3 regions of the Bacillus sp. BSL6 genome follow, and region 1 is predicted to be linked to each of the others. Evidence: riboswitches for the same ligand, from Rfam matches in the RefSeq annotation. Region 1 holds a riboswitch; each other region holds the start of a gene.

Region 1 (5,650 bases):
TAAAAATCACTTGTCAACATTTTATTTGTATAATTCTGGACGACGATCTGCAAAAACTGGAATTCCTTTACGTACTTCTTCAATTTTCTCGAATGTAAGCTCTCCAAATAAAATTGATTCTTTTTCATTCGCTTCTACAACAACTTCGCCCCAAGGGTCGACAATTAAAGAATGACCAGCAAACTCATTATTTGGATCTTTTCCTGCCCTATTACATGCAACAACATAACACTGATTTTCAACCGCTCTTGCTTGTAATAGCAAACGCCAATGTGCTAAACGAACTAATGGCCATTCAGCTACAACAAATAAAACTTTTGCACCTTTAGCAGTATGAACACGCATCCACTCTGGAAAACGAATGTCATAACAAATTGTGCCAGCACACTCTACATCATCTAACTTAAATTCACCTGTACTATTTCCAGCGATTAAATATTTATGTTCATCCATAAGCTGAAATAAATGTACTTTACTATATTCATTAACTAGTTCTCCTTTATTCGTTACAACATACATTGTATTTGTAACACCTTGTTCTGTTTGCTTTGCTATAGAACCACCAACAATATGTACACCATATTGTTTCGACCATTCTATCAACTTTTCTTTCGTTTCCAATCCATCCCTATCTGCAATTTCAGAAAGTCTCGTTAAATCATAACCTGTTGTCCATAGTTCTGGTAAGACGATAACATCTGGTCTTTCCTTCATTGCTTCGCTTATTTTATTTTTAGCATTCTCAATATTTTTTTCTACATCTCCAAAGACAATATCCATTTGAATACATGCGACTTTCATTTTTTCAGCCCCATTCTCATTTTTTTCTTTACAAAATACTGGAAAGATTATATCATTTGTCACTAGAATTGTAACAACTTTCAAAAGAGGTGGAAAGTATGAAATTATTTCAACCTTCTGAGATAGTAACATCATTGCCAACACAATTTTTTGCTTCACTTGTTGCAAAAGTTAATAAAGTCGTTGCAGCTGGTCACGATGTTATTAATCTAGGTCAAGGTAATCCAGATCAACCAACACCGCAGCATATCGTAAAAGCTTTACAAGATGCTGCAGAAAAGACCATTCATCATAAATATCCGCCATTTCGCGGACATGAAAGTTTAAAAGAAGCCGTGGCAACATTCTATCAACGTGAATATGATGTAGTAGTAAATCCAAAAACTGAAGTTGCTATTTTGTTTGGTGGAAAGGCTGGATTAGTAGAATTACCAGTTTGTTTTACAAACCCTGGTGATACGATTCTCGTTCCCGATCCAGGCTATCCAGATTATTTATCAGGAGTTGCTTTAGCGAAAGCACAATTTGAAACAATGCCGCTTATTGCAGAAAATAATTTTTTACCAGATTATACGAAAATCGATGACTCTATTTCCGAGCGTGCAAAATTAATGTTTTTAAACTATCCAAATAATCCGACCGGTGCTACTGCATCAAAAGATTTCTTTGATGAAACCATTCATTTTGCTAATAAACATAATATATTAGTCGTTCATGATTTTGCTTACGGTGCGATTGGATTCGATGGTCAAAAACCTGTTAGTTTCTTACAAGCAGATGGTGCCAAAGATACAGGAATCGAAATTTACACATTATCGAAAACTTTCAATATGGCTGGCTGGCGCATCGCTTTTGCGGTAGGGAATGAAAGTGTCATTGAAACAATTAACTTATTACAAGATCATATGTATGTTAGTATTTTTGGTGCCATTCAAGATGCTGCCCGCGAAGCACTATTAGGTTCACAGTCTTGCGTCATAGACCTTGTAAATAGTTACGAATCTCGAAGAAACGCTCTTATTTCAGCTTGTCATTCAATTGGTTGGAATGTAGGCATTCCAACAGGGTCATTCTTTGCATGGCTTCCCGTTCCAAAAGGATATACTTCTGAGAGATTTTCCAATATTTTACTAGAAAAAGCACACGTTGCAGTTGCTCCTGGTGTTGGATTTGGTGAACATGGCGAAGGGTACGTCCGTGTTGGTCTCTTGCATACAGAAGATAGATTACGAGAAGCCATTAATCGAATTGATAAATTAAATTTTTTTAAAAAGTAATTGACAACATGAAAAATATCTGACAAAATTCAGTTATCTTAAAAATTTAAACATTTCTAAATACTTCTTATCAAGAGCAGGTGGAGGGACGAGCCCGACGAAACCCGGCAACCGATCTACAATTGTAGACACGGTGCTAATTCTCGCAGCATTACGCTGACAGATAAGGAGCTGGTTGTAAAAAAACCTCTCCTTAGCTGAGAGTTTTTTTTATTTAACTAGGAGGTTATAACAATGAGCGGAATTATAGCGACATATTTAATCCATGATGATTCACATAACTTAGAAAAAAAAGCTGAGCAAATTGCACTCGGTTTAACAATTGGCTCTTGGACTCATTTGCCGCATTTATTGCAAGAACAGTTAAAGCAGCATAAAGGCAACGTCATTCATGTTGAGGAATTAGCTGAGCATGAACATACCAACTCGTATTTACGTAAAAAAGTAAAACGCGGAATTATTAAAATCGAATATCCATTATTAAACTTCAGTCCAGATTTACCAGCAATTTTGACAACTACATTTGGAAAGCTATCACTTGATGGCGAAGTAAAATTAATTGACTTAACTTTTTCAGATGGGTTAAAAAAACATTTTCCTGGTCCAAAATTCGGGATAGATGGTATTCGAAATCTTTTACAAGTGCATGATCGTCCCCTTTTAATGAGTATTTTTAAAGGAATGATTGGACGAAATATTGGGTATTTAAAAACGCAATTACGCGATCAAGCAATTGGTGGTGTAGATATCGTAAAAGATGATGAAATATTATTTGAAAATGCATTAACACCACTTACGAAACGCATTGTATCTGGAAAAGAAGTTTTACAATCCGTATATGAAACGTACGGACATAAAACGTTATACGCCGTAAATGTAACAGGACGAACTTTTGATTTAAAAGAAAATGCAAAACGTGCAGTGCAAGCTGGAGCTGATATTTTATTATTTAACGTATTTGCTTACGGACTAGATGTACTACAATCACTTGCAGAAGATGATGAAATCCCAGTTCCTATTATGGCACACCCTGCTGTAAGTGGCGCTTATTCAGCATCCAAGTTATATGGAATTTCATCTCCATTATTACTCGGAAAGCTGCTACGTTATGCTGGGGCTGATTTTTCATTATTCCCATCTCCATACGGAAGTGTTGCGCTAGAAAAAGAGGAAGCTCTTGCTATCTCAAAATATTTAACTGAAGACGATGTGTTTTTCAAGAAGAGCTTTTCTGTTCCGTCTGCTGGTATTCATCCTGGCTTCGTTCCCTTTATTATACGAGATTTCGGTAAAGATGTTGTTATTAATGCTGGCGGTGGGATACATGGACATCCAAATGGAGCGCAAGGCGGCGGTAAAGCTTTCCGTACTGCCATTGATGCTACTTTGCAAAATAAACCACTCCATGAAGTAGATGATATAAATTTGCATAGTGCACTACAAATATGGGGAAATCCCTCTCATGAGGTGAAATTATGAGTATTCAAGTATTTTGTGATTTCGATGGCACGATTACAAATAATGATAACATTATGTCCATTATGGAGAAATTCGCACCAACAGAAGCTGAAGAAGTAAAGAATAGAATTTTATCACAAGAGCTATCTATTCAAGAAGGTGTTTCTCAATTATTTCAATTCATACCTACTAATCTGCACGATGAAATTATTCATTTTTTAATAGAGACTGCTGAAATTCGTAATGGTTTTCATGAATTTATACAATTTGTAAATGAAAACAATATTTCCTTTTATGTTATATCAGGTGGAATGGATTTCTTCGTCTATCCACTCTTACAAGGACTCATTCCAAAAGAGCAAATTTACTGTAATGAAACAGATTTTTCAAATGAATACATTACGGTGAATTGGCCTCATCCTTGTGATCGTCTTTGTCAAAATCATTGCGGATTATGTAAATCATCACTCATCCGTAAATTGAGTGATACGAATGACTTCCATATTGTAATTGGAGATTCAATTACCGATTTACAAGCTGCAAAACAAGCGGATAAAGTGTTCGCTCGTGATTTCCTTATTACAAAATGCGAAGAAAATCATATTTCTTATACACCATTTGAAACGTTTCACGATGTTCAAACTGAATTAAAACATTTGTTGGAGGTGAAATTATGAAACAACTTTTTCGTCAATGGTATGACTTAAGCGAGATAAAAAAAGAATTAACAACACGAAATTGGTTTCCAGCAACGAGTGGTAATATTTCTATAAAGGTTAGTCATGAACCACTCACTTTTCTCATTACAGCAAGTGGTAAAGATAAAACCAAAACGACTCCAGATGACTTTCTACTAGTAGATCATCTAGGGATTCCCGTATTAGAGACTGAATTACGTCCCTCAGCAGAAACAATCTTGCATACACATATTTATAACAATACGAATGCTGGGTGCGTCCTTCATGTTCATACAACTGATAACAATGTCATCACAAATTTATATAGTGATGCTGTCACACTTCAAAATCAAGAAATTATTAAAGCTCTCGATATTTGGGAAGAAGGTGCAACAATTCACATTCCTATTATCGAAAACCACGCTCATATCCCAACGCTTGGAGAAAACTTCCGCAAGCATATACAGGGAGATTCGGGGGCAGTATTAATCCGTAACCATGGTATTACCGTATGGGGCCGAGATAGCTTTGATGCAAAGAAAAGATTAGAAGCTTATGAGTTTTTATTCCAATTTCATATAAAACTACTATCAATTCAAGGAGGCGTTTCTAATGGCGCAAATTCGTATTCATGAAGTAAATACTCGCATTGAAAATGAAGTGGAAGTATCTAAATTTCTACAAGAGGAAGGTGTTTTATATGAGAAATGGAATATTTCTAAACTTCCTCCTCATTTAAATGAAAATTATTCGTTAACAGATGAAAACAAGGCTGAAATATTAGCTGTGTTTTCAAAAGAAATTGCTGATGTTTCAGCACGCCGAGGTTATAAAGCACATGATGTAATTTCACTTTCAAATAGCACACCTAACCTTGACGAACTATTAATTAATTTCCAAAAAGAACACCATCATACTGATGATGAAGTTCGCTTTATTGTTAGTGGTCATGGCATCTTTGCCATTGAAGGAAAAGATGGGACATTCTTTGACGTTGAACTTGAGCCAGGCGATCTCATATCTGTTCCTGAAAATGCAAGACATTATTTTACCTTGCAAGATGATCGTCAAGTTGTAGCTATTCGTATTTTTGTTACAACTGAAGGTTGGGTTCCAATCTATTAAGGTAGTTAGTTGAATAAAAGGTCTTGGACCCCCTTTTCCAACCTTTTATTCACTCTACATATATACATCCTCCTATGGAGCAGGCTTATTTCAAAAAAAATGAAATAAGCCTGATTTTTTATTTTCTCAAACATATGCGTCCCTCCTTTCAAAAACGATCTTATCCTTCTGTTTTCCAAGTGTATTTCTTAACATTTTTTGAACATTTATTGAACTTTTTTTGACTTTTTTCTGAAAATTCTGTTTTGTATATGATATACTACAATTAACTAAGAAGGAAAAAATATCGCAAACAGAGGGGGATAATCATGA
Region 2 (5,650 bases), on a different contig from region 1:
GCAAACGATGAAAAAAAGTAACAATTTTTTCACAAATGTATATAAGTATTTCACTTGCATCCTTATATGATACACCTTTCTTCTTATTTATATAAAGAAAAAAGGACTGGTAAATTTCCAGCCCTTTCCTTATATTTATTCACTTACCGGAAGTACAGCACCTTTATATTCTTTATTAATAAAATCTTGAATTTCTTTTGAATGCAGTACTTCTACTAGCTCCTTAATTTCTTTTTTCTTCTCGTCACCTTTACGAACTGCAATAATATTTGCATACGGAGAGTCTGATCCTTCAATCGCAATCGCATCCTTTGTTGGATTTAATTTTGCGTCAATTGCATAGTTTGAATTAATAAATAATGCATCACCTTCATTATTTTCATATAACTTCGGTGAAAGACCAGGCTCTACATCTGTTTTAAACTTTAAGTTTTTCGGATTTTCTACAACATCTTTTACTGTTGCTTTCACAACATCTACACCGTCTTTTAGTTTAATAATGCCGCCTTTTTGTAACAGTGCTAGCATACGGCCACGCTCCGCTACGTTATTACTCATAATCACTGTCCCGCCATCTGGTAAGTCTTTTAAGCTTTTATATTTCTTCGAATAAATACCCATTGGCTCTAAATGAATTTTTCCCGCGTTTACAATTTTATATCCTTTTTCTTGGATTTCTTTATCTAAATAAGGAATGTGTTGGAAGTAGTTCGCATCAATTTCCTTATCCGCTAACGCTTTATTTGGCAACACATAATCTTGGAATTTTTTAATTTCTAATTTAATACCCTTTTTCTCTAATATTGGCTGTGCCTTTTCTAAAATAACAGCGTGCGGCACGTTAGAAGCTCCCACAATAAGCTTATTCTCCTCTTTCCCTCCGCAAGCAGCTAATGTAAATACAGACAGCGCTGTAACAACTGACAATAGAATCTTTTTCATATGATGTCCCCTTCTCCCGTATAATTATGTAGTTATAAAAAGGGCCGGCATACACCAGCCCTTCCCCAGCAATTATTCTTTTACAGGAACAACTGCCCCTTTATATTCTTTATTAATAAAGTCTTCAATTTCTTTAGAATGTAATACTTCTACAAGAGCTTTAATCTCTTTCTTATCTTTATCGCCTTTACGAACAGCTACTACGTTTGCGTATGGTGAATCATTACTTTCAATTGCAATTGCATCTTTTTCCGGGTTTAACTTCGCATCAATTGCATAGTTCGAGTTAATTAAAACCGCGTCGCCTTCTTTATTGTTATACACCTGTGGTAATAAACCAGGCTCAATATCCGTTTTAAATTTTAAGTTTTTCGGATTATCTGCGATATCTTTTGGAGTTGCTTTAACTGGATCCACCCCATCTTTAATTTTTAAAATGCCTTCTTTTTGTAAAATTGCTAAACCACGTCCATGATCAGCAACTGAATTACTCATAATAATTGTCGCTCCGTCTGGAAGTTCTTTTAAGCTCTTATATTTTTGAGAATATACACCAATCGGTTCTAAATGAATTTTTCCTGCTACTTCAAAATCATATTTTTTATCTTTCATTTCTTTTTCTAAATACGGAATATGCTGGAAGTAGTTTGCATCTAAATCCTTATCCGCTAACGATTTATTTGGTAATACGTAATCTTGGAATTTTTTCACTTCTAATTCAATTCCTTTTTTCTCAAGTAACGGTTTTGCCTTTTCTAAAATTTCAGCGTGCGGTACGTTAGAAGCACCAACAACTAGTTTCTTTTCATCGTTATCTTTCCCGCCACAAGCAGCTAACCCAAAAATTGAAGTTGAAATAAGTGCTGTCAGTAATAATTTTTTCATTTGAAACATCCTCCCGTTTTTTATTATCGTTTATCTATTCGAGTCGTTACACGATCACCAATCCACTGAATGAAAAATACAACTAGTAATACACAAATTGTCGCAACGATTGTTACATCGTTATTCCCTCGTTGGAATCCTTCTAAATAAGCAAGTGTTCCAAGACCACCAGCACCAACAACTCCCGCCATTGCTGTATAGCCTACTAACGCAATTGTCGTAACCGTAATACCAGATACTAATGCTGGTAACGATTCTGGAATCAATACTTTTAAAATAATTGTACTTGTTTTTGCTCCCATCGCTTTTGAAGCTTCAATTACACCTTTATCAATTTCGCGAAGTGCAATTTCAACCATTCTTGCGTAAAACGGTGCTGCTCCAATAATTAAAGCTGGAAGTGCAGCGCTCGCTCCAAGAATTGTTCCAAGCAGAATCTTTGTAAATGGGATTAATAAAATGATTAAAATAATGAACGGTATCGAGCGGAAAATGTTTACGAACGCTCCAATCGCCGTATTAACCGCTTTGTTTTCCCATAAATTATCTTTCGCTGTCATAAAGAGTAACAATCCTAAAATGAGTCCTAAAATAAATGTGGCAAGAGCTGCGATTGCCGTCATATATAACGTTTCACCAGTTGCTTCTAACATTTGATTCCAATCAACATTCGTGAGTAACTTATCCATGTGCAATCACCTCCAGCTCTACTTGATCTTGATGTATTCCCTCTATTGCTTGCTGAATCGCTGTTTCCTCACCATTTAAATGAACAACTAAACTACCGTAAGAACCGTTATTCGTTTGTGCGATATTGCCTTGCAAAATGCTAACTTCTATATCACTGCGCTGCATTAATCTTTGAAGCACTGGTCTTTCTACAGCTTCACCGATAAACTGCAAACGAACTACTTTACCATCTGGATATTTCTCAATTAAACTTTCAATCGTTTCATTTGTATCTTCAGAATCCGTTAACTGCTGTACAAATCGTTTTGTAATGTCCTGCTTTGGATTACGGAACACATCAAGTACTGGACCTGTTTCTACAATCTTTCCTTTCTCCATTACCGCAACGCGATTACAAATCTTTCGAATTACGTGCATCTCATGTGTAATAAGTACAATTGTTAAGCCGAGACGTTTATTAATATCTAATAGTAAATCTAAAATTTGATCTGTCGTTTCTGGATCAAGAGCTGACGTTGCTTCATCACATAAAAGTACTTGTGGATTATTAGCTAACGCTCTTGCAATTCCAACACGTTGCTTTTGTCCTCCGCTCAGCTGAGATGGATACGCGTCACCTCTTCCTTCTAATCCAACAAGATGAATTAACTCATCAACGCGTTTCCTTCTCTTCGCTTTATCAACACCTGCAATTTCAAGTGGGAACTCGATATTTTCACGTACAGTTCGTGACCAAAGTAAGTTGAAGTGCTGAAAGATCATTCCGATTTCTTGCCTTGCCTTACGAAGCTCGCTTCCTGTAATGGCTGAAATGACACGATTTGCGATTGTAATTTGGCCAGAAGTTGGTTTCTCCAACTGATTGAATAATCGAATTAAAGAACTTTTTCCAGCGCCACTATATCCGATAACACCAAATATTTCACCTTTATCTATTTTTAAATTGGCATTATCTACAGCAGTGACATCACCGCTTTTTGCTTTATATATTTTCTTTACATTTTCTAATAGAATCATGGTGTATCACCCCTTTTTTTAATAAAAAGCGTAAGCGGCTCGCTTAGAACAAGAGGGCGCCCAAATCCCAGACGTAGAGGCGCTTTTTGCCTCATAGGAAGGGATGAAACGACCGACTGTTCTAGCCGCTGGAGCTAGATTTTTGATCGACTCCGCAATTTTTTATTTTTGATGCGTATAGCCCACCGTTATCATTACTTTTATTATTTGAATGTCCTCCACATTCAAACAACAAAAAAACCTTTCCGCTTTAGAGAAGCAGAAAGGTTTATATGCGTATATAACAACATTATCCCTCTCTCTCATCTCTCAAAGCATTTGCTTTGCAGGAATTGGCACCATTTCAACATAAGTTGACGGTTGCCGGGCTTCACAGGGCACAGTCCCTCCACCTCTCTTGATAAGAGAAATCAGATTACATTTTCGTCTGATTTGTAATTTATGAAATTGTCTATATTTTATGAATTGAATTGTATCAATATCCACACACCATGTCAACAGAAATTTTCGTAAAAAACGAAACTTCAGAATTTTAAGCACCTACTGACATCGGTTTACATATATGAAACATCGATTCAATTAATAACATCGTTCGATACGTTCCCGAATATTGTATACGTCCATCGTTCATTAACGTTTGCAATCGTACATTGCCATTCACCAATTGTTTTACATCTTCTTCATCTACACAAACGATTTGCTCCGTTCCTCTTTCCTCATGTAGCAACTCTATATAATCTTTTGAAATTTGTAACGAACAACTTTCATCCCCAAAGCGGAAATTAACAGTTTTTTCTCCTTGTCTTAAAAGCGGCTCTAAATGATATTGACCATTAGCGTAATTTACAAATGACTGAAGCAAAGAATATAATTTCACTCTAAATCACATCCTTCATATCACTTTCTATTACACATACCATTCCCTCTTACTAAAGAGCAATCCTGTTACTTTCGCTCGACAAATACTGTAACCACCCTGCATCTCGACATATTTCCCAAGAAATATGTCGAGGCGGCAAAAACTTTGCCGCCTACTTTAATTCCGTATATAAATATTCAACCGAATGAAATGCATATATCTTCTTTATCAGTGTCCCATTTTCAAAAACAAGTAAACACGGTACACTTTCAATTCCATACTCTTTCGCGAAATGCGGAGCATAATTTAAATCTAACATCCCAATTTTCAAATCTTCAATTGTCATCTCAACGACTGTTAACATCTTTTTTGCTAATTGGCATGTTCCACACATTGGAGTATATACATATAACACTGTTTTTTCTTCGTTCTCTATTAGGGCTGTAGCTTCGGCTCCTGTCCAATCAATCACTTCTATCATTCCTTACCGTAAATATTCTGTATAAACGTCAATGTCAGCTCCCCATAATACATTTGCTAAGTGTGAAGATGGCGCTGTTGCCACTTCCCGGTACGAGCGATCAATATAAATATGCTCTGCTTGCGGAAATTCTTTTCGAAACTGTTTCCTTAACTTTTCTCCAGCATCATCAGCATCCACTAGCACATACACTTCCTTATCAAAAAACTGATCAACGAGCTCATCCATTTTCGACAAACCAATTGTACCATTTGTACAAACAATTTCCACTGGTTCCCGAATAATAGATTCAATCTTTCTTCTATCTGATGTACCTTCTACAATAATGACTTTTTCTACATAAATCATATGTCATCACCCGATCACCATATACTATACAACCTTTAACTTAGTATATAGTATATTCGTTATTTTCATGTTGTTTCCTGTTTATTTTTGCAAAAGAAAAGCGCAAGCGGCTCGTTCAGAACAGAAGGGCATTGGAACTCCTGAACTAGAGGCGCCTTTTGCCTCAAGTGAAGGAGTGAAATGACCGACTGTTCTAGCCGCTGGAGCTGGATCATAATAAAAAGCGCAAACGGCTCGTTTAGATTGTGAGAGGGATGGAGCTTCTGACGCAAAGGCGATTTTTGCCTTGCAGGAAGAAGTGCAGCCACCGAACAATCTAGCCGCTGGAGCTGGATCATAAAGAAAAGCGGAACCGACTGCTTAGCCCTGTTGGCTAAGGTTCTTTCGCACAGAAGACGCTTTTTGTCTTCTCGTGCGGAAGGTTCTTA
Region 3 (5,650 bases), on a different contig from region 1:
ATGATAATCCAGAAGTAGCATTCTCTGTAGTTGTGCCGTGGGTTATGAATGATAAATCTGGTATTAACTCTGATATTGGAAAAGAAGTTTTAGATGCTTATTTTGAATTGAAAAATAAGAGATTGAATGGAGAAACTTTACAAATAGATAGCTCTCAAGAAAGTTAAAACATATGAAATAATATAGAAACTAGAGTCGTTTAATTTAGGGATAGATTCAAAATGGGTGATAGAAAGGTAAAATCATTCTATCAATTGTTCACGTTTTATAAAAAAAATCATATATTGATAGCATAGGACAAGCTGAAAAGCTTATTCTAACCTCACAGAACACTCCTTATCACGGTTAGGCATCTACTTATGTAGATGCCTTTTTTAATTAAATAACTGACAATTATTTATCAATCTAAAGTAGCAAGTATATTAGGACTATTAGGGGAAGATTGACCGTAATCATTACAGTATGATTATCAAGAGCGTTGAAATGTAAGGGAGTGAGAAAGAAGTGAGAAATATTTTAATGGTTAATTTTCCAGCAGAGGGACATGTAAACCCGACATTAAGTTTAGTCAAAGCCTTTACTGAACGGGGGGATCACGTACACTATATTACAACAGAACACTTTAAAGGCAGAATTGAAGATTTGGGAGCTACTGTATATACTCATCCAGATTTATTAAAGGATATTTCTATTGATACTGAAACTTCATATGGATTGAACTCTTTCTTTCATGTACATGTTCAAACTTCTTTATATATATTAGAAATTACGAAACAATTATGTGAAAGCATTAATTTTGATTTCGTAATTTATGATATATTTGGTGCTGGAGAGTTAGTAAAGGAGTATTTACAAATTCCAGGCATAGTTTCTTCTCCTATATTTTTAATTCCTACTGAATTTTTGGAGATTTTACCTTTTCATCCTAATGCAGAAATACCATTCCAACCTGATGAAATTTCTGAACAGTTACTATATCGAATGGAACATGAATTTGGAGTAAAGCCTAAAAACAATCTTCAATTTATGCATAACAAGGGAGATATTACTCTTGTGTACACAAGTCGCTATTTTCAACCTAATAGCGATTTGTTTGGAGAAAATAATATTTTTATTGGACCAAGTATTTCAAAGCGTAAAACAAATGTAGAGTTTCCACTTGAATTGCTTAAAGATAAGAAAGTTATTTATATTTCAATGGGAACACTGCTTGAAGGAATCGAACCATTCTTTAATGCATGTATTGATGCTTTCTCAGATTTTAATGGATTAGTTGTAATGGCAATTGGCGATAGAAATGACCGTTCTAAAATTAAGGAAGCGCCAAACAATTTTATAATTGCTCCATACGTACCTCAATCAGAAGTATTAAGTGAAGCAGATGTTTTTATTACACATGGAGGTATGAACAGTGTACACGATGCTATTCATTTTAATGTCCCATTTGTCATCATTCCACACGATAAAGACCAGCCAATGATAGCACAAAGATTAACTGAGCTTGAAGCGGCGCATCGGTTATTGAAAGAGAATGTTAATGTGCAAACGTTAAAAGAAGCGGTAACCGATGTTCTTTCAAATGAAAAGTATAAGCATGGAATACGAAAACTGAAAGATAGTTTTTTAGATTGTGGTGGTTCAAATGAAGCAATCACAGTGATTACATCTCTTTTAAATAAATAGTGTGAGTAATATAAAAGCATAGAGGCGGCACCTTTATGCTTTTATATTATTATCCCGCAAACTGCACAGCAGTATTTGCATGTAAAAAAGCAGTATCAAAAACAGGAACAGTAAGGTCGTTTTGGGAAATGAGCAACGGTATTTCGGTGCAACCTAGTAGTATACCTTCTGCGCCATTTTGAATTAATGATTTTGTAATTTGTAATAGCTTTTCTTTTGATGTTTCTGAAATAATCCCTTTACTTAATTCATTTAAAATTACATGATGAATAAAATTTCTGTCCTCTTCATTTGGGATGATTGTCTCAATGTTATAGTTTGCTAGACGTGATTTATAGAAGTCTTGTTCCATCGTTTGTTTCGTACCCAATAGTCCGATACGCTTAATATTCTGTTCTACCATTTCTTTAGCACTTACATCACCAATATGAAGAAGCGGGATGGATATTGCACTTTCTACTTCTTCAGCAAATAAATGGACAGTATTAGAACACATTAATAAACAGTCAGCTCCAGATTTTTCAACTTTTTTTGCAACTGTGACTAATTCGTTTTTCACTTCTTCATATTGATGATTTTGTAATAAAGTAGTTACTTCACCAAAGTCCATGCTATATAAAACAAGCTTTGCATTTTGGTCATATTGAGAGAGTGTAAGTGTATTAATATGTTTATAATATAATGATGTAGATTCCCAACTTAGTCCGCCAATTAAACCGATTACTTTCATCGTACATTCCTCCCGTAACTATTTTAAATTCATTATTTCATAATTCCGATAAGAATACAATGATTTAAATGTACTGTTGAACAAAAAATAAAAATAATTAGAAAAGTGTTGAAATTTATACTTCTTAATGCCATAATACGAATTACAAATTAATACTTATCCAGAGAGGTGGAGGGAACGGCCCTATGAAACCTCAGCAACCCCTATGTCAATGTATAGGAAGGTGCTAATTCCGCAGAGAACACGTTGTGTTTTTTGGAAGATAAGAGGATTCTTGAACGTGAAAGAAAATGGCCTCTTATGTAAGAGGTCATTTTTTGTTGTATAGAAAGGGAGTGTCGATGCATAATTCATTTTCAAAATAAATATAGAGTAATAAAAGTTGACTATTAAGAGAGGGGAATTGTAATGAACAAATTATCAACAAAATTAGTAGTAGCAATCGGAATTGGATCCGCATTATACGGGATATTAGGACTTTGGGGATTTACTATTGCACCAAATACATTTATTAAACCTGCATTAGCTATTTTAACCGTTTTTGGAGCGTTATTTGGTCCAGTGGCAGGACTGTTAATAGGACTTATCGGTCATACCTTAACAGACACAATCGCTGGTTGGGGTATTTGGTGGGGATGGGTTATTAGTTCAGGCATTATTGGCTTTGCAATGGGGTTCATTCAAAAAAGAGTTGGCTTTAGTGTGAAAAACGGGACATATAATAAGGGGGATATTTCTTATTTAGCCATTACTGGCTTAATTGGAATTGTCATTGCTATTATATTTGCTGGGGCATTCGATATTATTGTGATGGGAGAACCGTTTGACAAAATTGTTATACAAATGTTAGGTGCAACAATTGCTGACGTTATTGTATTTTTAGTTCTTGGATTGCCAATTACAATAGGCCTAGCTAAATCGAATAAGAAACATACACATTTAAAAATTGAAAAGTAGGGATATTAAAATGCAACCAATTATTTCTTTTGAACAATTCAACTTTCAATATAAGCATGCAGCGCAGCCTACTGTTAAAGACATTACATTTCATATATATCCTGGAGAAAAAGTGCTAATTGCTGGACGAAGTGGTTCAGGGAAATCAACGTTAGCTCATTGTATGAATGGGCTAATCCCATTTTCTTATGAAGGGACTAGTACTGGTAATATTTTAATTGCTGGAAAAGATCCGAGGAAAAAGAGTGTTTTTGAACTGAGTAAACATGTAGGCACAATTTTGCAAGATCAAGATGCACAATTTATTGGTCTTACAGTAGAAGAAGATGTAGCCTTTTATTTAGAAAATGAATGTGTAAATCAGGATGAGATGAAAAAGATTGTCTCGGAGTCATTAAAAAAGGTAGGGATGCATACTTTTCATAAACAAAGTCCGCATGAACTATCTGGAGGGCAAAAACAAACTGTTTCTTTAGCGGGTTTGTTAACAACAAATGCTCCTATATTATTGTTCGATGAACCGTTAGCAAATTTAGATCCAGCTAGCAGCTTACATACAATTGAACTTATTAAAAATATACATAAGCAATATAATAAAACAATTGTAATTATTGAACATCGAATAGAAGAAATGTTAAATCTGGATTTAGATAAGATCATTTTAATAGAGGAAGGGGAAATTGTTGCGATAGGGACACCAGATGAGATTTTAGCGTCAAATATATTACCCTCAATCGGATTAAGAGAACCTATGTACATAGAAGGATTAAAAAGATTACATTTTGATAGTAATAATGACGTAATATATCCACTTGAAAATCTTCATAAGGAAAGTATTAGTGGTGTAATAAAAGAGTGGATGGAGAAAAAAGCTTTTTGTAAAGATACTCCTACAAAAAAAGAATTATTGAAAGTAGAGAATTTATTATTTTCATATCCTAATAAACAAAAAGTATTAGAGAATGTAAATTTATCCATATATGAAGGAGAAATTGTAGCACTTTTGGGCCATAACGGAGCTGGAAAATCAACATTAGCTCATAGTCTTATAGGAATAAACAAAACAAAAAATGGCAGGATTTTAATTGATGGAGTAAATATCAATTCTTGGTCTATACGTAAACGCGGTGAGATTATATCTTATGTCATGCAAAATCCAAATCATATGATTACACAACCTACTGTTATAGAAGAGGTTTCATTCACATTAAAATTAAAAAAGGTTTCAAAGGAAGAAATTAAGTTTAGAGCGGAGGAAGCGTTAAAAATTTGTGGTTTGTATCCATTTCGAAATTGGCCAATTCAGGCGTTAAGTTATGGGCAAAAAAAGAGATTAACGATTGCATCTGTACTAACAACAAATCCAAAACTTATTATTTTAGATGAGCCCACAGCCGGACAAGATCATTATCATTATAAACAATTTATGACGTTTATTAGAAAACTAGCTGCAAAGGGAATGTCTTTTATTTTCATCACACACGATATGAATCTCGCATTGGAATATGCGGACAGGGCGATAGTTTTACACGAAGGGAGAATTATTGCGAATAATACCGCGTCTACTGTATTAGGGCATCCAGAAACATTAAAAAGAGCGAACTTAAAGGAGAGTTCTTTATTTAAACTCGTTAAATTTAGTGGTATTGCAGATCCTGAAAGATTTATGAAACTTTATTTTGATGATATTAGGAGGGAGGAAGGTGTATAATACATATTTTCATCGCATGGACGAGGCAGTGAAATTGTTGTTATTTATTTTTTGTATGACACTTATTTTTTTATTTTTTGATTTTCGCGTATTGTTATTTTTATTTTTCATTGGATGTATCGGACTTGTAGTTGCTAAAATTCCATTTCGTAAAATTTTTATTGTTTTTAGTGTTATATTTACATTTAGTTTATTAAATTCTGTCATGATTTTATTTATTACACCAACCCATGGATCGGAATTAACGAGATCGTATACTTCATTTGTGTATATTGGATATGCAACAATTACATACGAAACCTTATTTTATGCAGCTACACTTTCGTTAAAGTATTTTACGTTATTACCATTTACACTTATTTTTATTTATACGACTAATCCAAGCAAATTTGTGAGTAGCTTAAGTAAATTTCGAATTCATTATAAAATTACTTATGCGATAAATATCGCATTACGTTATATACCTGATATACAGTCCGAATATAAAGTTATTAAACATGCTCAAGAGGCGAGAGGAGTAGCTTTTGAAAAAGGAGAAGCAAGTTTATGGATTCGCATGCAAAACCGTG

What was found. Region 1 has a riboswitch for S-adenosylmethionine ahead of mtnW (2,3-diketo-5-methylthiopentyl-1-phosphate enolase). Riboswitches for the same ligand answer to the same signal wherever they lie in the genome.
Region 2: linked by a shared signal. The riboswitch ahead of RCJ96_RS23255 (methionine ABC transporter ATP-binding protein) and the one ahead of mtnW (2,3-diketo-5-methylthiopentyl-1-phosphate enolase) in region 1 are both predicted to bind S-adenosylmethionine.
Region 3: linked by a shared signal. The riboswitch ahead of RCJ96_RS14590 (ECF-type riboflavin transporter substrate-binding protein) and the one ahead of mtnW (2,3-diketo-5-methylthiopentyl-1-phosphate enolase) in region 1 are both predicted to bind S-adenosylmethionine.

Annotation. Positions count from the first base shown of each region.
Region 1 covers NZ_JAVGCW010000001.1:767,819-773,468, reverse strand. Annotated here, with positions in the region: gene RCJ96_RS04350 (carbon-nitrogen family hydrolase) at 22-885, opposite strand; gene RCJ96_RS04345 (pyridoxal phosphate-dependent aminotransferase) at 900-2,078, shown strand; SAM riboswitch class I at 2,143-2,248, shown strand; gene mtnW (2,3-diketo-5-methylthiopentyl-1-phosphate enolase) at 2,313-3,557, shown strand; gene mtnX (2-hydroxy-3-keto-5-methylthiopentenyl-1-phosphate phosphatase) at 3,554-4,213, shown strand; gene RCJ96_RS04330 (methylthioribulose 1-phosphate dehydratase) at 4,210-4,848, shown strand; gene RCJ96_RS04325 (1,2-dihydroxy-3-keto-5-methylthiopentene dioxygenase) at 4,826-5,338, shown strand; gene RCJ96_RS04320 (hypothetical protein) at 5,647-5,650, shown strand, end outside.
Region 2 covers NZ_JAVGCW010000009.1:51,524-57,173, forward strand. Annotated here, with positions in the region: gene metQ (methionine ABC transporter substrate-binding lipoprotein MetQ) at 136-942, opposite strand; gene metQ (methionine ABC transporter substrate-binding lipoprotein MetQ) at 1,015-1,827, opposite strand; gene RCJ96_RS23250 (methionine ABC transporter permease) at 1,851-2,516, opposite strand; gene RCJ96_RS23255 (methionine ABC transporter ATP-binding protein) at 2,509-3,534, opposite strand; SAM riboswitch class I at 3,834-3,941, opposite strand; gene RCJ96_RS23260 (hypothetical protein) at 4,067-4,411, opposite strand; gene RCJ96_RS23265 (thioredoxin family protein) at 4,566-4,874, opposite strand; gene RCJ96_RS23270 (toprim domain-containing protein) at 4,878-5,222, opposite strand.
Region 3 covers NZ_JAVGCW010000004.1:106,558-112,207, forward strand. Annotated here, with positions in the region: gene RCJ96_RS14575 (peptidoglycan D,D-transpeptidase FtsI family protein) at 1-167, shown strand, start outside; gene RCJ96_RS14580 (macrolide family glycosyltransferase) at 505-1,683, shown strand; gene RCJ96_RS14585 (aspartate/glutamate racemase family protein) at 1,733-2,413, opposite strand; SAM riboswitch class I at 2,567-2,682, shown strand; gene RCJ96_RS14590 (ECF-type riboflavin transporter substrate-binding protein) at 2,822-3,370, shown strand; gene RCJ96_RS14595 (ABC transporter ATP-binding protein) at 3,381-5,081, shown strand; gene RCJ96_RS14600 (energy-coupling factor transporter transmembrane component T family protein) at 5,074-5,650, shown strand, end outside.